Regions from separate parts of the Emticicia sp. GW821-FHT11C11 genome, predicted to be linked through region 1. Evidence: riboswitches for the same ligand, from Rfam matches in the RefSeq annotation. Region 1 holds a riboswitch; the other holds the start of a gene.

Evidence for each region. A riboswitch is a leader RNA that binds a small molecule or an ion and turns the genes downstream of it on or off. The one in region 1 is predicted to bind cobalamin.
Region 2: it holds a riboswitch for cobalamin, as region 1 does, so the genes downstream of both, metE (5-methyltetrahydropteroyltriglutamate--homocysteine S-methyltransferase) here and AC1RRY_RS05845 (TonB-dependent receptor plug domain-containing protein) in region 1, are expected to answer to the same signal.

The regions. Positions count from the first base shown of each region.
Region 1 is NZ_JBXARV010000001.1:1,370,326-1,381,737, reverse strand. Features, by position in the region: gene AC1RRY_RS05870 (hypothetical protein) at 1-717, shown strand, start outside; gene AC1RRY_RS05865 (hypothetical protein) at 803-1,150, opposite strand; gene AC1RRY_RS05860 (DUF3299 domain-containing protein) at 1,288-1,761, shown strand; gene AC1RRY_RS05855 (DEAD/DEAH box helicase) at 1,820-3,067, opposite strand; gene AC1RRY_RS05850 (YncE family protein) at 3,202-4,266, opposite strand; gene AC1RRY_RS05845 (TonB-dependent receptor plug domain-containing protein) at 4,272-6,170, opposite strand; cobalamin riboswitch at 6,259-6,456, opposite strand; gene AC1RRY_RS05840 (5' nucleotidase, NT5C type) at 6,601-7,140, shown strand; gene AC1RRY_RS05835 (hypothetical protein) at 7,168-7,593, shown strand; gene AC1RRY_RS05830 (M28 family metallopeptidase) at 8,074-9,219, shown strand; gene AC1RRY_RS05825 (lysoplasmalogenase) at 9,231-9,878, shown strand; gene AC1RRY_RS05820 (DUF2721 domain-containing protein) at 9,862-10,314, opposite strand; gene AC1RRY_RS05815 (CBS domain-containing protein) at 10,385-10,822, opposite strand; gene rplU (50S ribosomal protein L21) at 11,001-11,312, shown strand; gene rpmA (50S ribosomal protein L27) at 11,388-11,412, shown strand, end outside.
Region 2 is NZ_JBXARV010000004.1:301,629-313,040, reverse strand. Features, by position in the region: gene AC1RRY_RS21120 (hypothetical protein) at 1-194, shown strand, start outside; gene AC1RRY_RS21115 (ferritin) at 308-832, shown strand; cobalamin riboswitch at 1,034-1,227, shown strand; gene metE (5-methyltetrahydropteroyltriglutamate--homocysteine S-methyltransferase) at 1,401-3,716, shown strand; gene AC1RRY_RS21105 ((2Fe-2S) ferredoxin domain-containing protein) at 3,745-4,011, opposite strand; gene AC1RRY_RS21100 (LTA synthase family protein) at 4,014-5,852, opposite strand; gene AC1RRY_RS21095 (glutamine synthetase III family protein) at 6,040-8,232, shown strand; gene AC1RRY_RS21090 (sialate O-acetylesterase) at 8,255-10,294, shown strand; gene AC1RRY_RS21085 (DUF5686 and carboxypeptidase-like regulatory domain-containing protein) at 10,307-11,412, opposite strand, start outside.

The sequences.
Region 1 (11,412 bases):
ATTAACTGTACTAATCCGGAGCAGGATGTCAAAACTATTAATCAGGCGTTGGGTACTAACTGGCGGGTAAAAAAGATATCGAATGAGCAATCAGTAAATCTCGCCGATAATCTCACTGCCTTGCCATATGCTTTGGTGGAAAACATCAATCAAAAATCAGTGGGTACCTATCCCATCGCTGTTCAGAAGAAAGCCGGCACAATAGTTCTAAGCCTTTTAAACGAGACTTTCCCTCTGAAATTAAGTGGTGATAGTCTGAATTATAATAAAATCTGGGCCTCAGTATTCCAACAGTTGAATCCCCCGGCGCAGAATAACGTCATTATACAATCTCCTGTTTTTACTGATACCCAGACACCCGTTATTGTCAACAATCCTTCAGCAATTACAGATGTGCTTAAAATAGCAAGTGATACCACCCGGCTTCTACAGTCAGTTGTTAATCCGCTTACCTTCTCGGCCAACTATGTTTTTAGAAAACCGGGTTGGCAAGCTTTTCAGGATTCACTATCCGTTTACGTTGAAGATAAAATAAGTACGCTGCAACAAAGCAAACAAATACAAGAAGCTTTACTAGCTCACCAGACATTTAATACCGTTAGCGGAAGTCCTTCGGTTTCGCAGGCATTGACCACTACCCTACCCGACTGGATGTGGTTTGCTCTTATACTGATAGGGTTAGTGGCGCTTTGGGTTGAACCTAAGCTGGATTTTTGAGATTATTTCCACACTTCCACAATTTGTACCAGAGCGCTCTCCAATCTGCTCTTAATCAACTCAATACTATTTTCTTCATTTCTTTTCAGGATTTATGTTTGAAAAAACGTTCCATTTGAGCCTGTTTCAGTCTGGTTTCTTCCGATTTAAACCAGTGGACAGGCGGATAAAAATACAAGACAAGCGAAACCAGCGAGATTACCCAGAAACTGACACGCTGAACTTTAGAAACCCTGCCGGTTGGCTTATACAACTGATAAAAAGTAAGCACGAAAATGAGCAATTGGCAACCCAATAGCAGAGGCGTATATGCTTGCAAGGCAATAAATATGCTCAGGCCACCGCTGATGCTTATCAGCAAAGGCAACCCACAGCAAAGCAGATGAATGCAAGAAGCGGCAAGCAGTTGGATTCCTAACAATACTTTTGTCATAATAAAATGGTTTATAGCAATCAGATACGTTTGGGTAACATTATCGAAGTTCAACAAATAAAATAAATGCAACATTGTTGCAAACGTAGAATTGCATTTCTACATTTGCAACACTATTGCATAAAAATTCTCCGACTATGAAACGTATCTTCTATCCTTTTTCATCAGGAATGACCATCATTCTCCTCGGCAGTTGTTTGGGTTTCGGGTTTTCATGGCAGGGTGCTACACAAAATATAACCTGGAAAGACCTGCAGGATGTACGATTTAAGAAAAGATTCAACAAACAGGAAAACATGTTTTTTCTTTATCCGGAATTCGGAGAGAGAGTAAAGGCATTGGAAGGAAAAGTAATACAAATCAGAGGCTATATGATTCCGGTTGACCCCGCGGAAAATGTCTTCGTGCTTTCGGCGAATCCTATGGCCGCCTGCTTTTTTTGCGGTGGCTCAGGGCCAGAGTCAATCATTCAACTGAAGCTCAGACAACCCCGCAGATTTGCAACAGACGAGATCTGGACTGTAAAAGGCACGCTAAAGCTCAATACTGATAATGTGGAAGAACTGAATTATGTTTTGCAGAATACTGAAACGGTAAGGAAGTTTAACTGAGCAGCTTTGATAACATTATAGCCATACAGGTTTGCTCTATATGGCTATTGTCCTGGTATTAATTTCCTGAAGGCTTATTGGCCGGGCGGAAGAATCTCTTCTTCGATTTGGTCTTATTACCCGATGACGTTTTAAATCTGGTTTTCGTACCACCTGTTTTATACTCAGGGGCGGGGCCTAATCCTAAACCTTCCGTAATGTTTTGCTTCTCTACTTCTCTTTCCAATAGCTTTTCTATATTAGCAATGCGATACTGGTCTTTTTCATTAATGAAAGTGATAGCCGTACCTGTGGTTTCTGCTCTCGCTGTTCGCCCAATTCGGTGAATATAATCTTCTGCATCACGAGGTACATCGAAATTGACTACATGGCTCAGGTTATTGATGTCAATACCTCTCGAAAGTACATCTGTCGCCACCAGAATCTTATATTGTTTGTTCTTAAAATCACGTAAAACGTTTTCGCGTTCCTGTTGTGAATTATCTGACGAAATACCTCTGGCATCCAGTTTTAATTTTGTCAAGGCTCTGATAATTTTATCAATCATCATTTTCTGAGAAGAAAACACGATTACTGACTGAACTCCATCATTTTTTAGCAGATGTGCCAGTAACGGAATTTTCTGTGTATCGTTGGCTAAATAAAATTGCTGGTCTATCCCTTCGGCAGGCTTAGAAGTTGCCAGTCTGACCTCTTCAGGATTATTCAGAATTTTATTGGCAAAGTCTCTTATTTTCCGGGGCATGGTAGCCGAAAACATCAGATTCTGCCGTTTGGCCGGAAGTTGTTTCAGTATAAAAAGGATATCATCCGAAAAACCCATATCAAGCATTTTATCTGCCTCATCAAGTACGAGACATTTGATATGGTCAAACTTCACTTCTGTAGATTTCATGTGGGCCATCAACCGCCCGGGCGTAGCAATGATTATATCTGCTCCGTGCACCAGAGCTTTTCGCTGTTGATCCCATTCTTCACCTACACCACCGCCATATATGGCAATACTGGTAGCATTGATAAAATAACTGAATCCTTCAATTTGCTCGTCAATCTGTTTAGCCAGTTCGCGGGTTGGTACAAGTACCAGTACCGATGTCTGGTTGCTTTGTTGGCGCACCACCTGATCAAGTAAAGGAATAAGATAAGCCGCTGTTTTGCCTGTGCCGGTTTGTGCGGAAGCCAGGAGGTCTCTTCCTGCAAGAATGAGTGGAATGGTTAGTTCCTGTATGGGTGAGGCCTGAATGTAATTCATGGCGCTTACGCCAGACAACAGGTCTTCATGAAGGTTAAATTCGCTAAATTGCAAGTTTTGTTCTGAAATTATAGATTGGTAAAAACGTAAAGATAGCATTTAGAAATGAAGAATGCATAGAATGGCCGAATCATCAGCTATTCTATGCATTCTTTAGTTACTTTACCAATCAATTTAAAGCTGATGCATTACTTAAATAAAAACCTGCTCGGGGCGATTTCAGCTTTAACTGAATCAATCAATACGCCAGTCGGCTTGTATCTGAAAACATAGCCTGCCTGTTTGTATGACGGCGTAGTACCCCCATAGATTATATTCTCTTTTGGATCAAATCCGAAGGCAGTAAAGGTGCGTTTAATTAAAGGAGTCGATGTTGAAATGGTAGCATCATTTATATTAAAACTAAAGGTTTCACCCACCTCGCTCCAATGTGAAAAAGAAAAATAGATAGTTTTTCTATCGGCACTGAAAGTCAGATTTCCGAGTGTTTTGTCACCATTGCCGCCTACTTTAATTCTTGCTTCTACCAGTTTGGTTTGTGGGTTTATTCTCACTACATCCTGATATACAAAACCCCATATTTTACCATTGGCATCTGCCTGTAAGCTACTGATGCTACCCACTCCACTAATCTCTTGTTTAAAAGTATCAGTCTGTGTGTCTATTACCTGAATCACCCCATCGTTTGCATCACTTACAAAGGCCTCGGTCCCTACCACAACAATGCTTTCTGCACCTTTTTGTACAGGTATTTTCTTGGTTATTTTGTTAGTTGTCAAGTCAAGTACAGCTACATAACCTTTGTTGATATAAAAATCGGGATAAGCACCTGTTTCTGCCCAGGCAGTTACATAGGCTTTGTTAGCGCTCACTTTTACAGCCTGGCGGGGGTTTTCAATCTCACTCGACGGAATAGTGGCAACAGATTTAAAAGTGCGGGCATTTACAATTTCAATTTTATCCTGCCCAGTTGTTGAGTTATCAACCAATATGATGCCTTTCCCATCAACTTCCGCATAATCTGCTATCCCTCCGGTTATCGAGCGGCTATTTTCCTTTTGAAATATATCAAGCGACGCCGTTTTTGAATTGCGGTCTACCAATGAGAGAGAGCCGTTATTATCAAAAAAGTTTCCGGCATTTATCACAATCACACCTGAGTCATACGGTTGTGCGGGTTCTGCTTCTTTTGTTTCACAAGAAAAAAGAGCAATAGAAACAAAACCAATCAGTAATAATTTTCTGTAGTTCATCTGGATTATTTATTTATGTTTATAACTAAGTTGATTGCATAATTTCTGCCTGGCATGGCATTGCGTTTCGAATTGAGATACAACTCATCGAATACATTATTGATCTGAAAAAACAATTGACCGTCAACGTGTTTCCATTGTAAACCGCTTTCCAGTATTACATTCACAAGCTGCTGGCCATCGAACCACTTGGAGTTGTCGAAGGTGTAGTACCTGCGGCTATTGGTCTGCCATTGAAGCGTAGCACGGAATGGCATTCCGTGTGTTTTCATCCACTCGCCTTTGCTTCGGGTCTGGTAGAATAAATTGGCAGTAAAATTGTGCTTCGGAATATAAATCAGTTGTTTGCCTATCACATCGGCCGAAAAATTGTCATAAGCCTTCCGTTGTGAAGAAAGCGTATAGGCATATTGTGTATTCAACCCTAAAGTCAATCGCTTCTGCTGAAACTGTGTTTTATGAGATAGTTCTATGCCTTTAGCCAGTACTTGTTGCAGGTTTTGTACGCGATACCCTATCTCTGGGTTCCAGTATACCCAGTTGTCAATCAGATTATGATAGACGTTCAGAGATGAACTGAAACTGAAAGCGTTTTTTGCCTTATTCCAACTGATACCGAGTTCTTTATTGAATCCGTCTTCAGGTTTCAGATTGGGGTCTCCCAATTCAGACCAGTAACGCTCATTCATGGTGGGTACGCGGTAGCTGCGCGAAACATTACCTGTTAACTTAATAGCTTTAGCAAGCTGATACTCGAACCCTAATGCCGGAGCCATCGGCGGCTCAAAGCCTTTCACAAATGCCTGCCTCACATTGAGCGAAGCAAGAAATTTCGAGGAAACCTGATAGCGCAACCAGGCAAAAAGATCGAGTCGGTTTTCAGAGATTTTTCTTCTTTCATACTCATCAACGTGCGCCACCACATTAGCCGCCTCTGTACCAATATGTGCAGTTAGTTTTGAAATTTGCCATTCATGCTCCACCCGAACCAGAAAACGGTCTATGGCTGTGCGGCTGGGTTTAATAAAGTTACCTTTCCCATAATTGGTTATATCCTGTACATACCCACCTCTCACGGTCAGTTTCCTGAACTGATAAGTATTCAGAACCCTGATTGCCTGGGTCTGCAACAATTCTCTTGTATTAATTGACTGCGGCGAAATCTCGACACTATTATCCGACAACCAGATATTCAGCGAAATCTGGTCCTGTTTTTTAGTCAGATAAAACAAATCCTGTATGAATCCTTTTGATGCCGTAGCAGAGCGCTCTACCGGATAATAATTCCGCTCGGTATAAGGGTAATCGTTATTCAACACCCCTTTATAAAATACGGTTTTAGAAGAAATACGTTTATCAGATAGCCGCACTGACAGTTGGCTTTGTCTGTTATCGAAACTGGCCAGTCTTTGTCCGAAACTCGCCTGCATTTTCTTTTCCCAAACAGGTTTTGAATCGAGAAGAATACTCCCTCCGACCGCATCAGAACCAACTACACAGGACGAAGATCCATATTGAATAGCCAGCAAGTCGAAACCTGCCACGGGAAGCGTAGAAAAATCGCTCTGCCCAGTGCTTGGCGAATTAATATTGATACCATTCCAGAGCACTGCAGTATGGTTACTCGAGGTACCTCGCAGTCCCACGGTGGTCAGTTGTCCGTTACCATATGGCCGGAAATTAACCGGTGCCTGAAAACTCAGGAACTCTGCCAGTGTCTGAAATTTCGCCTGCTGTATGGCTGCTGAATCGATGCTTTGGATTTTCAAACCCGCCATAAAACGAGTTGGGGTAAAGGTTTTCACCACTACCTCATCCAGCATTCGTGTCGAATCGGTTTGGGCAAAGACATTTACCTGCGGTAGTAAAAACCACGCAAATACAAAGGAGAATACCTTCGACAAAAAGCATTTAATGGAAATGCTCAAAAATTAATGAATATAAAATGAATGATATCCTGTCGCTCATTTGCTTTTATCCTCCGTAAAGCGCAAATAAGGATAGTCCTGGGCAGGTCTCCTGACTCGTTTCAGCATTTCCGGCCTTCCCGTATAACAGTGGCCATGAAGACGAAATGCATCAATGAAACTTACAGTTGCGGGGACAGCTCCCGGTTTGAACGGGATTCCCTTTTAAGCCTTGAGACGATTATCGGAAATCGCATAAGGCACCTAAAACTGATGCAAAGGTAAAATGATTTTTAAAATTAACAGCAATTGCACAAAAAAATAGTAGTTCATGTCACGTTAATACTAATTCTGAAAACAGATGCTTATACTTGTTAAATGTTGTAAAATCTATGTTTATATTCGCACATACAAAACCTTAATACGAATGACCAAAAAGAGAATTGCCATTGATATGGACGACGTAATGGCAGCCACTGGAAAGAAAATCCTCAGAACTTATAACCATCTGGTAGGTACCGCTTTTACTGAGCAGCATTTTGAAAACAAAGCATATTTTGAGATTTTCGAGGAAAAAAACTATCACAAAATAAGAGAAGAAATATTTAAACCGGGTTTTTTCAGAGATGTAGAAGTAATGGCTGATGCCGTAGAAGTGGTACAGAAACTGCATGAAAAATTTGAAGTATTCATCGTATCGGCAGCCACCGAGTTCCCTAATTCATTGAAAGATAAAATGGACTGGCTGGAAGAACACTTTCCGTTTATTTCATGGCGGAATATTGTACTTTGCGGTGATAAAAGCATTGTAGCCGCCGATTACATGATTGACGACCACGAGAAAAACTTGAAGACCTTTAAAGGTAAAACGCTGATGTTTAGCGCCATCCATAATCAGATGGTTACCGGTTATCAAAGATTCAAATCATGGAAAGAAATTGAGGCTTTTTTTGAGAATGAAAGTTAAGATTCATTCAAAAACGACCTTGTATTCATGGGAAAAACTGAAGAAAAAACAATAGTATCACAACCTGACAATAACTATGCTCGATCTATCACATTAGCCGTTTTATTGTTAGCAGGATATTTTTGGTTTTTTGTTCAGTCAATTGCAGTAGTTTCATGGCTGCTACTTTTCTGCTCTTTGTTTTGCCTCTTTTTAGGAAGTTATCTTATTCTCAATTTATCCAAATACATTTACTATTTATATTCTGATAAAATAATTATAGCCACGCATAAAAATGAATATCTTGATGAAATAAAGATTACTGATATCACTGCTTGGAACATTGAATATGATGAGGTTGGAAAATACAAATCAAACAAAAATTTAGTTTTTAGAACAAATGAAAAAACTATATCTATAAGCAGCCAGGACTATAAAAATTTCTCAGATTTTACTAACTACTTTAGAAAGTAAAAGTTACCAATTGACAAAAACCTAAAAGCACCACTTAAAATTTCATTAGATGAAGAAATACCTAGTTCTGAGAGAATCGGCCCAATTATTTTATTCGCTGCTGTATTAATTACAATAGCAACTTTTTGGTTGATTGTCAGGAAAAAATCTGATTCTGATGAAATAATTTACTTTATAAGTGAGATAACAAACATTCACATTAAAAAGCATGGAACAGAGTAAGAGTTAAAAGGTTACCCCTCATTAAATTTCTATACAAGCAATAAAATCTTTTTTCAGCCATACTATTACAATAATGGGAATCTTACCTATACAAATCAAGGCAAAACAATAAGGATTAGTGTTCTAAAAAGTGATTACGATTGGCGTCTGAAACATAAGTTTATAAGGAAAATCACCATGTTCTCTGAAACAGATTTACCGATTGAAAATTTTAAGATTCTTGATTAGCTCTGCTAAAGATAAAACCTAAAACCCAATATGACCGCAAAACAAATTGTAGAAAAACTGGCATCTTTTCCTAACAGAGGCGTAGCTACTGCTAATGAAATACCCGTGCTTGATTATCTGAGCAGTTTGTTTCCGGAACGAGATGTTACAAGGGAGTCGTTCAAAACACCTAAAACCTACATCTCAATTGTATGGTGGTTGATTGGGGGTTTAACGGCAGGATTATTGGCGCTTAATTTCTCCCCTATAGCTGGCTTATTTCTGACATTGATATTTGTAACCCTGGCTATGCTGTATTTCAACTGGTACGCATCGCCGGTTACTGGTTTCCCTCCCTTAGTCACTTCGTATAATCTGATAGTTAAGGCTAAACATAACGAGGTCAGCAAGCCTAAAAAGCTCATTCTGATGGCACACTGGGACACAGCGCCTATTTCAGTTCTTTACAGACCTGAAATGGTAGGTAATTTCAGAAAATCATTAAAAATGAGTTTGCTTCTTATGATTATAGCACAGTTTATAGCCATTTCTCAGTTTCTGGTGCCTAATAATTTCATTATGCTGATAGGCAATATTTTAGCCTTCTATTTTCTATTGCAGGGATTAGTGGGAACCGTCGATTATTTCCGTTTAGGATATTCAAACGGGGCTTCTGACAACGCCACCGGCGTGGCAGCAGCTATTGCCACGGCAGAAAAATTGTGGGCTGAAAATCTGGATAATCTTGATGTTGAACTGGTGCTGACAGGTGCCGAAGAGGTAGGTATGATTGGCTCAAGAGCTTATATGAAAAAACATTATACCGAATTCAATAAAGAAACTTATCTGGTAAATTTTGATACTTTAGGTAAAGGGAATCTGAAAATCATTACCCAGACCGGCAGCTGGTCTAATATTGTGTATGATAACCAGCTGATACAGATAGCCAAACAAACCGTTGCGGAACTTCCTGCTCTGAAAAACGTAACAACCGGAGCATGGCATACAGCTGATTTTGACTCGGTCTGGTTTCAGCGGGCGGGTATTCCGGCAGTAACGCTGGCGGCTCTTGATGCCAATGGCCGCATGCCTAATATTCACCGCCCGACTGATATTCTGACAAACGTAGATTTTTTACCTATGGAAAAGGCTATTATATTAGCAGAGAAAATCGGAGAACAACTCAACAATTCTTAATCTTCTTTACTATGAATCGTAACCAGACTTATCTATTCTTTGGCTTGTCTGCATTAAATATTGTAGCTGGCTTATTGGAAAACGAATGGCTTGGCTATATAACAAAACCCCTGCTGATGATTACCCTGGGTCTTTTTTATTATCAGCATACCCATACAACTTTTACCAGAAGAGACCGTATTGTGTTGTTTGCGCTGCTTTTCTCCTGCCTGGGTGATACCTTCCTGATGTTTCAGAAATTCAATCAGAACTTCTTTTTGCTAGGCTTAGGTGCGTTTTTGCTGGGGCATGTTTGCTATATATTGCTGTTTCAGCAAGAGGGGAAATCCCGCCACTTCCGTTGGTTACCGTTTATATCATACGCCTGTTTGCTTTTGTTCTTCCTGCTCAATAAAATTCCGGCAGACTTCAAAATTCCGGTCATGCTTTATTCGGTTGTGATAACACTGATGGGTATCAGAGCCAGTGAAAGGCAGGTGAAAGATAAAAGTTATGAAATAGTGCTGATTGGCGCCGTCTTATTCATTATCTCTGACTCGCTCATTGCGCTTACTAAATTCGTAGTGTCAATACCTTTGGCAGGCTTCTGGATTATGAGCACCTATGTTGTGGCCCAATACCTGATCATTCATGGCCTATTAATCAGTCGCCGCTCTTAGCTTCATTCCTTCTTCGTTTTCTGTATGAAGGCTCAGGAGTAATTAATTCAGCCATGTCGCTGAGTTCGAGTTTCAAGGCATTCATTGAAAGCGTAATTTCACGCACTGATAGCGTCAGCGCTGCAATTTGAAGCATCAGGGCTCCGCCAAACATCCATTTGGCAGCCAGTTCTTTGCCTACAAAAATTAACAGCATACAAACGGCACTCAAAAGCAGGCTCGAAATGGCTATTACCTGAATATTCCTTACAATTCTGATGCGTCGTTGCAGGCCTCTGATCTGTGCAACAATGTTTTCTTTTTCCTCTTCTGTTTTGTATTTCAAGTGCAGGTCACGAATAAGACTTGCCAAAGCCAGAAACCGGTTAGTAAAAGCAATCATCAGTAATGAAACTGTAGAAAAAAGAAGCGCCGGGGTACTAATAGTCAATTCCATCAGGTATGATTAAGCGAAACCTGCAGGCTTCGCCGTTATAAACAAAATAAGTAGGTCTTTGAAAGAGATATTATGCGTAACTGCCCGAAATATAACTTTCGAGGGAAGCAATCTGAGCCTTTTGCTCATTGATTATTGTTGTTACCAAATCATTGATGGAAATAATACCCGCCAGCCTATCAGCGTCCATTACCGGTAAGTGTCTGATGTGCTTGTCAGACATAATACGCATGGCATCTTCCAGTTTATCTTCCATATCTATCGTAATCACTTTCGATGTCATTACGTCACTTACCTTCGTTTCGTCAGAATGCAGCCCTTTTAACACAATTTTGCGGGCATAGTCACGTTCTGAAAAAATGCCGGAAAGTTTTCCGTTATCTATTACCAAAACCGCCCCGATATTTTTATCGGCCATTTCTACAAGCGCATTATATACGGTTGTATCTGATGAAACCGAAAAGAGCGCATTGATTTTCTTTTTTTGCAATATCTGACGAATTTTCATAGGTATAAATTTACGGTTGATAAAACATAAGACAATTTTATAAAAAAAATCATAGAAAGCAATAGTTTGAAAAACAAAAATATATTATTAACTTTGCACCCCTAAATAATATGTTCACGGCACAACCGGAAACTATTTTAGAATAAAACAGTATTCATTGTAAATCTTTCATTCAAAAATGTACGCAATCGTAGAAATCGCAGGTCAGCAATTTAAAGTTGAAAAGGGTCGTACGCTCTATACTAATAGATTAGAGGGCGAAACGAACGCTGAACTTGTTTTCGACAAGGTACTCCTTGTTGACAACGGTGGAACTATCTCAGTAGGTGCTCCAACCGTAACTGGTGCTTCTGTAAAAGCAACTATCCTTGAACACCTTAAAGGCGAAAAAGTAATCGTTTTCAAGAAAAAACGTCGTAAGGGCTACGTTAAAAAGAACGGTCACCGTCAATATTTGACTAAAATTCAAATCGACGAAATCGGAGCGTAAAAGCAGGTTGAGTGAGATACTCAGCAACAAAAACATTTATTCATTGCAATTCACTAATTAAAAGAGAATAAGGTCATGGCACACAAAAAAGGTGTTGGTT
Region 2 (11,412 bases), on a different contig from region 1:
ATATTATAGATAAACTTTACGATCTATCTGACGAGGCGGACTTCGACATCATTGAAGCGCCTAACTCCAACCAAACTTTCACTCTGCATCTTTGTGACCTCATCCATTTGAGAGAACTGCTGTCAGGCGCCAGATTTGCGTTATACGTGAATTCGGTTCTGAACGAGGTTCTAGGCGAATATGAGGTAGTTTAAGTCTAAATTATATTTAGATTATCTCTAAATTTTATCAATCCGGGTTAATTTTGAACAATTACGTCATCTGAATTGTAATAATGTCATACCTTTGAAAAAACATTATTATCAATATGAAAGATTTAGTTAGACTTCGGACATCTCTTAAAGAAGAAATAGAAACTGCATTAAATGCACAGATAAAAATGGAAGCGGAAGCTTCAGCCAAATATTTATCGATGGGCTCATGGTGCGAGCGCAATGGTTATATCAAAAGCGCAGAATACCTTTACCGCCAATCGAACGAAGAGCGTGATCACATGCTGAAAATTTTCCATTATGTGGCTTCAGTTGGTGGAACAGCCATCAGTCCTGAAGTAGCAGCACCGCAATTAGAGTGGGGCACTTTCCAGGGTGTGTTCGAAACTGCACTTCAAAGCGAAATCAGCGTTACGCATGCTATTAACAAACTGGTTACGAAATGCCGCAATGCTGAAGATTACGCAACTGAGAACTTCCTGCAATGGTTTGTGAAAGAACAAGTTGAAGAAGAAGCCAATGCACGCCGCGCTCTTGAACTATTCGATATAATAGGCAAAGAAGACACCGGCTTGTTTGTAATAGACAAAGAAATCGGTAAAATCGGAAGCGAAGCTTAATTTTAGTTTTTCAGATATTGAAAGCACAGGTATGTACCTGTGCTTTTTTGTTTATATGCTACACTTGAATTCAAAAGTTTATCTACAATTTCAGTAATTAAAAGTCAATAAATCTACAATGTTATAATTTAATAGAAAAATGTTCTATATAACATTTTACATTTAGATAAAGTAGCTTATATTTGTTCCGTCTTCGTAATACCTTTCAATCGGGTTGACGGTTTTTATTGATGTGTTTCAATAGAATTAAGAAGGAATCGTGTGTAAGTCACGAACAGACGTGCTACTGTAATTGAATGTTAGAAGTTTTGTCAGTTATGCCCATTGTTGTGAAATGAGAAGGGCGACAGAACCAGTTCATAAGTCAGGAGACTTGCCGTTAATCTTAATGACTACGCCTTCACGAGTAGGGCTTTGGTCAAGCATTGACTTTACAGAACAAACCGCATGTTCCAACTGTGCAATAACAGTTGGGTAGGCATCGCCTTATGCATTCTGTAAAGATTCCCGGCATCAACCGGGAAATTGGTGGGTTCGAGGTATTGATAACCTTTAACAAATCAATCAAATGTTTACTCACAATCTGGGTTACCCGCGCATTGGTAACAAACGCGAATTAAAAAAAGCCTGCGAAGCCTTCTGGGCAGGTAAAATCTCAAAAGACGAATTACTGGAAACAGGTAAGCAGATCAGGCTGAAAAACTGGCAGATACAAGCAGAAGCCGGTATTGAGTTGATTCCGTCTAACGATTTCTCATTGTACGATCAGGTACTGGATATGTCGCTGGCATTGGGCGTAATACCACCGCGATACAACTCTCTGAAGGCAGATGAACTGAACTTGTACTTTGCCATGGCACGTGGCGTACAAAAAGAGGGCATTGACATAAGCGCAATGGAAATGACCAAGTGGTTTGATACTAATTATCACTACATAGTGCCTGAATTTGAACGCAATCAGCAGTTTAGCTATTTTTCAAAAAAGGCTGTCACGCAATTTGAAGAGGCACAAGCACAAGGATTGGCGACCAAACCGGTTTTAATTGGCCCGGTTTCTTATTTACTATTAGGTAAAGAAAAAGAAACAGGTTTCAATAAGATTGACTTGCTAGATGCCTTGCTACCGGTTTATATTGAAATATTGCGTGAGCTATCTGCCAAAGGAGCAAAGTGGATTCAGTTGGACGAGCCGTATCTGGTAATGGATTTGAACACTGACGAGAAGATTGCCTTTGAAAAGGCTTATCAGGTTATCAAAGAAGCATTGCCACAGCAAAAGATTCTGGTGACAACCTATTTTGAAGATTTGGGGGAGAATACTTCACTTGCACTCACATTGCCTGTTAACAGCATTCATGTTGATCTGGTAAGAGCACCACAACAATTAGAGACTATTCTGAACAATACCGGATTCAAAGCTTCAGACAAGATTCTTTCTCTGGGTATTATTGATGGCCGAAACATCTGGAAAAACGATTTTACGCATTCACTGAGCTTGATTAACAAAGCCATTGATGTGTTGGGCAAAGAAAGAGTCGCCATAGCGCCGTCATGTTCGTTGCTTCACTCACCTTGTGACCTTGACAATGAAAAAGATGAGGAAACGGTGCCTACTGAAATCAAGAACTGGTTATCGTTTGCCAAGCAAAAGCTTTCTGAGCTAATTACGCTTGCCCGACTTGCAGAGCCTGCCACTGCAAAAGAATATCTGCCTGCATTAGCAGAAAATCAACTGGCTGTAGAACAACGCAGGGTTTCGGCGAAAATCCATAAGACGCATGTAAAAGAAAGAGTTACCAAACTGAAAGAACAGGATTTTAACCGTATAAGTACATTTGAAAGAAGACAGGAACTTCAATCAAAAACTTTGCATTTACCGGCTTTCCCGACTACTACAATTGGGTCATTCCCACAGACCACAGAAATAAGACAACTAAGAGCAAAACTTAAAAAGGGGGAGTTAACAACCGAAGCCTACGATAAACTGATTGAAACAGAGATTGAGAAATCAATACGCTGGCAGGAAGATCTGGGCATTGATGTGTTGGTACACGGAGAATTCGAACGAAACGACATGGTTGAATACTTTGGAGAACAATTATCAGGCTATGTGTTTACACAAAACGGATGGGTGCAAAGCTACGGTAGCCGTTGTGTGAAACCACCTGCTATTTATGGCGATGTTGAGCGCCCCAATGCCATGACCGTTCGTTGGTCGGCTTTTGCACAATCAAAAACGAATCGTTTAATGAAAGGTATGCTTACCGGCCCGGTTACTATTCTGCAATGGTCTTTTGTGAGAGACGACCAGCCGCGCTCACAAACGGCTTTCCAAATTGGCCTGGCTATCAGAGATGAAGTAAACGACCTCGAAAAAGCGGGTATCAGGGTAATACAGATTGATGAACCGGCTATCAGAGAGGGTTTGCCTTTGAGGAAATCGAAATGGGATGAATACCTTCAATGGGCGGTAAATGCGTTCAGACTGAGTGCTTCCGGTGTAACAGACGAAACACAGATACACACACACATGTGTTATTCTGAATTTAACGATATCATTGAGCACATAGCGGCCATGGATGCCGATGTGATTACGATTGAGACATCACGCTCACAAATGGAGTTGCTGAAAGCATTTGCAGACTTTAAGTATCCGAATGAAATAGGCCCGGGTGTGTATGACATCCATTCGCCGCGGATTCCGACGGTGGACGAAATGGTTACCCTGCTCGACAAAGCATTGGAGGTAATTCCGGCACGGAATCTTTGGGTGAATCCAGACTGCGGTTTGAAAACCAGAGGTTGGCACGAAACAGAAGAAGCACTACGGAATATGATTCAGGCAGCAGGTATCATTCGTAAGGCTGTGCAGATTAATTCATAAAAGACGAAGGGTAGGTGAGGCCTACCCTTTACTCTTCTAATATATACTTATCAAAAAACTTCTCGGCTTTTCTTTCGGTAACTTCGCCGTGCCAGGCATTTTCAGGCTGAAAGCTCACCACGGGTGCGTAATCACAATTATCTGAGCAATCCATTTTCACTAACAGTACATTGTCTTTCAGATGGTTTTCTTTGATTTTCTCTTTAAAAACCCTCCGGACTTCCTTACTGTATCTGCCGCATTTACTGCCGTCACACACAAAAATGGTATGAACCGGTGTATCTATCTTGCTCATGGCTATTTATCTAAATAATCCTGAAATGTGCGCTGTATCAAAGCTTTACCCAGTTGAACGTCATGCGTGCTGATATTGCCATCTGATTGAATCATCTTTTTTCCGATGTTATCAAATACCAGTCCTTTTTCAGGCTGAACAAAGCCAAACCCATTATTAAACGAAAAAAATGCCCATTGTTTTGTTTTCGGGTCAAAAATATCTTTGCTCCAGTTGTAAGCATAGGCATTCATACCGACCTGATGCAACAGTGTAGACGACAGGTCTATCTGAGAAGCAATGGATGGTACCACCTCGCCGGTTTTAGCTAAGGCTCCGCCAAGCCACAACATTGGAATTTTGAAGTCGTCTGTTTTTTTACTGGTCTGCGGAATCCGATGCCCGTGGTCTGCAATGATAATTATCAGGGTGTTATCCCACCAGGGTTGTTTCTTTGCCGAATCAATAAAATTACCGAGGGAGTAATCGGCGTAGTACATCGCATTCATGAACTTTGTCTGCTCGTCTTCACCTTCAAAAGTATTGGCAATAGGTATCTCAAACGGCTCGTGGCTGCTTAAAGTGAGTATGGTAGAAAAGAAAGGCTGATTAACCGCGGTATGATCAGTCAAAAACTTATTGAAAACGATTTCATCGTGAGCACCCCATTTTGAATTCCAGTATTTGGAATCAAAATCCTGTTTACTCACAATTTTCTGAAAATCAGACGAATACAAGTATGATTTTATATTGGCAAATTCGACCTCGCCACCATAATAAAAATCGGTAGCGTATGCATTCTGTTCAAAATCCTTGCTCAATACAGGCAGCTTGGCAGATTTACTGGGTTCGGTTATAATAGAGGCGATAGGCTGTGCCGGGTATCCGCTCAGTATAGCCGGAATCCCCTTATCTGTTCTGTCTCCACTGGCGTATATATTAGAAAAATAGATGCCTTCTTTTGTTAAAGCGTTGAATCTTGGGGTTACGTCTACTCCGTTAATTTTATGCTCCGTTGCTTTTTTGGTAAAACTCTCCCAGATAATAATCAATACATTCGGCTTTTTGATATTCGGTTTTAGCCATTTCTGGTTGGTTTTCGAGCTTGTGTAGAGTTCTTTAATATTGTCGCCCAGTTCTTCTTTAGGCAGATATGTATACGGGTTCACCTTGTCGTAGGAACCATTCACCAGTGAGCTGAAGAAGTTCCAGGTCGGGTTGACAGCCGAGATATTGGCGAAATTATTAGTTGAGAAATATACCGTACTCTGGTTCATAGGCGATATACCTATGCCACCTCTGATCGGAATAATTAAAGCAATGGTTATCAGCAGTGAAGTCGGAATAAATGGCAGGTTATCAATGTAGTTCCAGTTATCAATATTGCGGGTTATAATTCTGTAAACTATTAAAGACGCAACTGTGAGCAATATCAGAAAACTGACAAACAACTGCAGCAAAGGAGAAGAACTAACAGACGCCCAGGCTTCGCGCGGGGTTTTTAGGTAGCGCAGGGGAGTGGCATCAAGGTGATACCCCCAGGTATTAAATACCTGTAAATCAATAACGGTTATCAGATTGGCAAATAGCACCATGATAAATGTATAAGAGAAAATCCAGTTTTCGAGTCTGCTTTTTTTGATGAAATTAGACAACGAAACCAGTATAAAAGGAATAACCGATAAATAACCGGCCATAGAGAAATCCATCCTGATGCCGTTCCAGAAAATACCCCACAGGGTTTGAAGTGTCAGCAGTTTTGCGTCTTCAATATGATACCCCAAAAATATTACTCTGGCAACCAGAAAAAATATAACCCAAAAACCATAATAAATCAGTAAAAATTGTAAGCGTTCTTTCATTGAATCGGTTTAGTAAAATGAATGGCTGCCAGATTTAGATTGACAGCTACGTAAAATAAGAAAGCAGTTGGTTCTGAAAAAGAAATAATTCTTATCGGGCAAAAGTTTCAAATACTTTTTTTATCAATGTTCTTTCTCTATTTTTAACCCCAAATATAGGACATCTCAACAAAACTACTAATAAAAAATGGCAAGATTAAGATTTAAGGCGGTAGACGAAGCCCAACGCCGCCAAACTATTAAAGTAGATGTACCTGCAGGGAAAGTAACAGAATACTATGGTGCCAACATTTTTAATGATGATGTGATGCGTGCCATGCTTTCTCCGGAGGCATATACAAAAGTAACAACTGCCATTAAAAGTGGTGAAAGAATTGATCGTGAAATAGCAGATGAAGTAGCATCGGCCATGAAATCATGGGCTGTTTCTAAAGGAGCAACACATTATACTCACTGGTTTCAACCACTTACGGGTGGCTCGGCTGAAAAGCACGATGCTTTTTTTGACATCAATTTTGATGGCAAGGCCTTAGAAAAATTTAAGGGCAGCTCGCTGGTTCAGCAAGAACCGGATGCCTCGTCGTTCCCGAGTGGAGGTATCAGGGCCACTTTCGAAGCCCGTGGCTATACAGCCTGGGACCCGACGTCACCGGCTTTTATTATCTATAACGATGCCGGTACGGGTACCTTATGTGTGCCTTCTATTTTTGTATCTTATACCGGAGAACTGCTTGATTCAAAATCTCCTTTGCTGAAATCGTTGTCAGTACTCGACAAAGCAGCTACTGAAGTGGCTATAATTTTTGACCGCCATGTGGAGAAAGTTTCTGCTACATTAGGCGCAGAACAGGAGTATTTCCTCGTGGATAAGGCCTTATTCAATGCAAGACCTGACCTGATGATGGCAGGTAGAACTGTTTTCGGCCATGCTCCGGCCAAAGGCCAGCAACTGGAAGATCATTATTTTGGAAGCATTGCCCCACGGGTAAATGCCTTTATGGTTGACTTTGAGTTTGAGTGTCTGAAACTGGGTATTCCGGTAAGAACCCGCCATAACGAAGTGGCACCGGCACAGTTTGAGGTAGCTCCGACCTTTGAAGAAGTAAACCTGGCCTGCGATCATAATATCCTGCTGATGGATGTAATGCGCAAAATAGCCAAAAAACACAATTTTGAGGTTTTGTTTCATGAGAAACCATTTGCGGGTATCAATGGCAGTGGCAAGCACAACAACTGGTCGATGGGAACCGATACTGGTGTTAACCTTTTAGGCCCGAGTACCAAGCCTAAAGAAAGCCTGCGTTTTGTAACGTTTTTGATCAATGTTATTAAAGCTGTGCACGATAACGCCGATTTACTGAGAGCCAGTATTGCAACTGCCGGTAACGAGCACCGCCTGGGTGCCAATGAGGCTCCTCCTGCTATTGTATCAATCTTCCTGGGAACAGAAATGATTAAAGTTCTGGAAGACATCGAAAACAAAGAAATAGTATCTATCGAAAAAGGTGAGAATGCCTATATCAAACTGGGCTTAAACCGCATACCTTCTATTTTGCTCGATAATACGGACAGAAACCGTACGTCACCATTTGCGTTTACAGGTAATAAATTTGAATACCGTGCAGTGGGGAGTTCGGCCAATTCTGCCCAGCCTATGATGGTTCTAAACAGTATTGTTGCGAACCAGCTCATTAAATTCCGTCAGGATTTTGATGCTGAAATGACAGAGCATGAGGGCAAAAAAGAAGAGGTGATTGTTAAGATTCTGAAAGGCTACATCAAAGAGGCCAAGAAAATATTGTTTGAAGGTAACGGGTACTCTGACGAATGGAAAGACGAAGCAGCCAGAAGGGGACTATCTAATATAGCAAGTGCGCCGGAAGCGCTGAAAGCCTATTTACGACCGGAGTTCATCAGTATCTTTGAAAACCTGGGTGTGTTGACAGAAAGAGAAATTCATGCCCGCTACGAAATAGAACTGGAGAACTACATTAAAAAGATTCAGATTGAGTCTCGTCTGATTGGTGACCTGGCCATGAATCACGTAGTATCTACTGCGGTTAATTATCAGGCAAAACTGGTACAGACAGCCAAGGCGCTGAGAGACATGGAACTGTATAAGGAAGCAGAACCGGTGCTTAATATTATTAAGGAGATTTCGTTGCGTGTTTCGGAGATATCGAGTAGAGTTGAAAAAATGACCGAAGCCCGTAAACAGGCCAATGTAGTAGAAGATATTGAACAAAGGGCTAAGTTGTATGGCAACGATATTAAGGATTTCTTTGAAGAAATCAGGTATCATGTTGACAAACTGGAGCTTCTGATAGATGACGAAGACTGGCCACTTGTGAAATACAGAGAATTGCTATATATTCGATAAAAATTTCTATACGCAGCTCTGAATGAATAAAAATATATATTCAAAAAAGACTAAAAGGTTTGTTCAATCAACTAAGATTGGACAAACTTTTTTTATTATAGGCTTTGCCCTGATTATTGCCTTTCAATCTGCATTGGCACAACGTATTGAGTACGATGAATTTCCGCTTGAGGCTCAGCTCTATCAACGAGATGATCTGAATACTGCTTTGGTGGATATCAAAGGAAGATTCTTCGCGCAAGAATATACTGATGTTTCGGTTATTGTGACGAAAGACAATAATAGCATATACAGACAAAAGCAGAAACTCAACTTTCAGACAGGAGGAGCAACTTACGCAGACTTTTCTTTTCAACCAGCCATTAAAGCCGGATTGGTAGTATATGAGTTTTATTTTTATGCCCACAAAGGCGCCGGTGATTCTACGCTTATCAGAGAAGCCAAACAGGTAGTATGTGGCGATAACATTATTATTTACGGACAGTCAAATGCTGAGGCCAACAGCTCTCCTGAGATAGAGAAATTTAACGATGAATTTAAGTTCGGAAGGGTTATACTTGCTGATTTTAATACAGATCAGTATTCCTGGGCAGCCACTGCTAAATGGAATCATTATTATGCGGGTCTTCTGGGTTTAGAAGTACAAAGGCAATTGATTGATAAGTATAAGGTTCCAATTGGTATTGCTAATGGTTCTGTAGGCAATACGAGCATTGATGAACTAATGATTCGCAATGAAAATAATCATGAAGACCTCCAATATCATTACGGCAAATTATTGAGAAAAGCCAACAAATCCGGATTTGGTAAAAAGGCCAGAATATTGATTTGGAGACAGGGAGAAAGTGAAGCTTTTGAAGCATACCGTGCCGGACTTTATGCCGGTAAGTTCGATGGACTGCGTAATCAGCTTCATGAAGATTTTCAGTCGATAGAGAAAATATATGTTTACCAGAATAATATCTATTGGGCTGACAACGACAAAGCCGGTGATTTAAGAGATTTTCAGAGGAGAGTAAGCGAGATTTATCCTGATTGTGAGACAATAGCTACTATTGGTACTCCGGGTTTTGATGCCCTGCACTATAGCTATGAGGGCTATGTACAAAACGGTAAGGATGTGGCAAGACTGATTGCCAGAGATTTCATGAACAGTACTGATGTTGCAGAAATTAATTCACCGAATATCCAGAAGGCCTATTTTTCCCGTAATCATGATGCGTTAATACTGGAATTTGAAGCAGATCAGAAAATGCAGTTTCCGGATTATAGTGTGCCCAAGAATGATGGAACAATGGCCTATTTTAAAGATTATATTTATCTGGATGGCCAGCAGGGGAAAATCGTAAGTGGTAAAAGCTACGGCAACAAAATTATTCTAAAATTGTCAGAAACCAGCAATGCTAAAAAAGTGACCTATTGCCCCGATAATTTTATAATTGGTTATGAGTGGATTCAAGGTATTCCTTATCTTAAAAACTCAAGAGGATTACATGCACTTACTTTCAAAAATTTTGATATTACCGAAGCTCCTGAAGTTGAAACAGATCTGACTGCTCAATGGGACGATAATTCGGGAAGAACTACTATAGAATGGCCGAATTTTAAGAACCAGAATTTTACACTTGAGAAATCGGTCAATGCCCCACTTAATTTTAGCAGAATTGCCACCGTCAGTGATGGTTTATATAACGGACAAGACTGGTACTACGACTACAAGGTAAAGAAGGGCGTGAAATATTACTACAGGTTAAAATTCGATAATGATAGTTATGGTGATACCATTGAAGTGGCTGTGCCGATGAGCCCTGTTGCTGAACAAGATGAACTCATGCGTATTTATCCGAATCCTGTTTCACTGGGTGCAGAGATTAAAATAGAATTGCAAGTACCTGTGCAAGAAGTAGTATTAACCAATAGTATCGGAAACATTGTGCAAAGGATTTCGTCCAAAACAGACATCATTTCTGTTTCAACCGTAAATCTGAAACCTGGCATTTATCTATTGGAAGCGGTAGACAAAAATCAACGGAAAGTTACTAAACGAATTGTTGTCGATTAGAAATTGCTCATTCTAAAGTGTTATTTCAGCAGAAACTTTCACTCCGAATTTTCTGACGTCGGGTTTGTCAAGATAGGTAAGCCGATGCATGGCTTCTACTCTGAAGAATTTGAAAATATTACTGACACCATAGCCCAATTCAACATAAGGAGCTTTGCCTAAGCCGGAAAATGTTCTGAAATCGGTTTCTGTTTTTTGCGGGGTTATGCCATAATTCTTGTCGGTCAGGGTTCCCCACAGAAATTTACCGGTAGTAAATGTTCGCCATTTCAACTTTTTAATGAGTGGAAACCGATTAAAAAGCAATCCTTCAAAGTCATGATTGTAGCGCACAGTGAAATAACGGTCGCTGATGAACTCAAAATTATTCATCAGGTTAAACGAATTGCTTACGATAAAAACAGATTCGTTACCCAAATGGCTTTTTAATAAAGGATAGGGAACGGTTCCGAAAATGGCTCCTGTCTCTGCCCGGTAATATGTTTTACCGAAATAGCCCAAATTAAGTGTATGGCTGTATTTGACCATCAGGTTATGATAGGTGAAGTCGCTATTCAAGAGATTTTTAGCCCCAAGCGTATACTTAAGGGTAATAGTAGGAGACTTCACGGTTCCGAAACTCAGCCTTTCATTATCATTCACTACGGCGAGCTCGTCTCTTGCAAAGGTGATTTCAGACAAAAATTCTGACGTGCTAAAACGTTTGGTGAGAGGTGAGGAGTCACCTAAATCGGGTTGAATTCTATATTGAAAATGATAGAGAGGGTCAAAACTCCGGGTTCTGAAACCAAACGAAGTAAAAACACCCTTGGATACTTCTCTCTGAAACTGAATCCGGCTTTCATCTTCATAGTAAGGCCTGTTCAATGTGAAGAAACGCATATACGCCGAAAAAACAGGCCCTAATCCTAAATCTTCTTTTCTTAAACCTACCTGCTCTATGTCGTGCGTATATTTGAGATTGACGGTTGTCCAGGGCTTGCGTGAAAAAATCCTTGTTACTTCACCACCCATTTTCCATGCTTCATCTTTGGTTCCGTAGGCAAGGTAACCTTCCAGTACCCATTTTCTGCTAAACTCGTAATTGGTTCGCAAGCCCAATCTCAGGCGTACGCCTT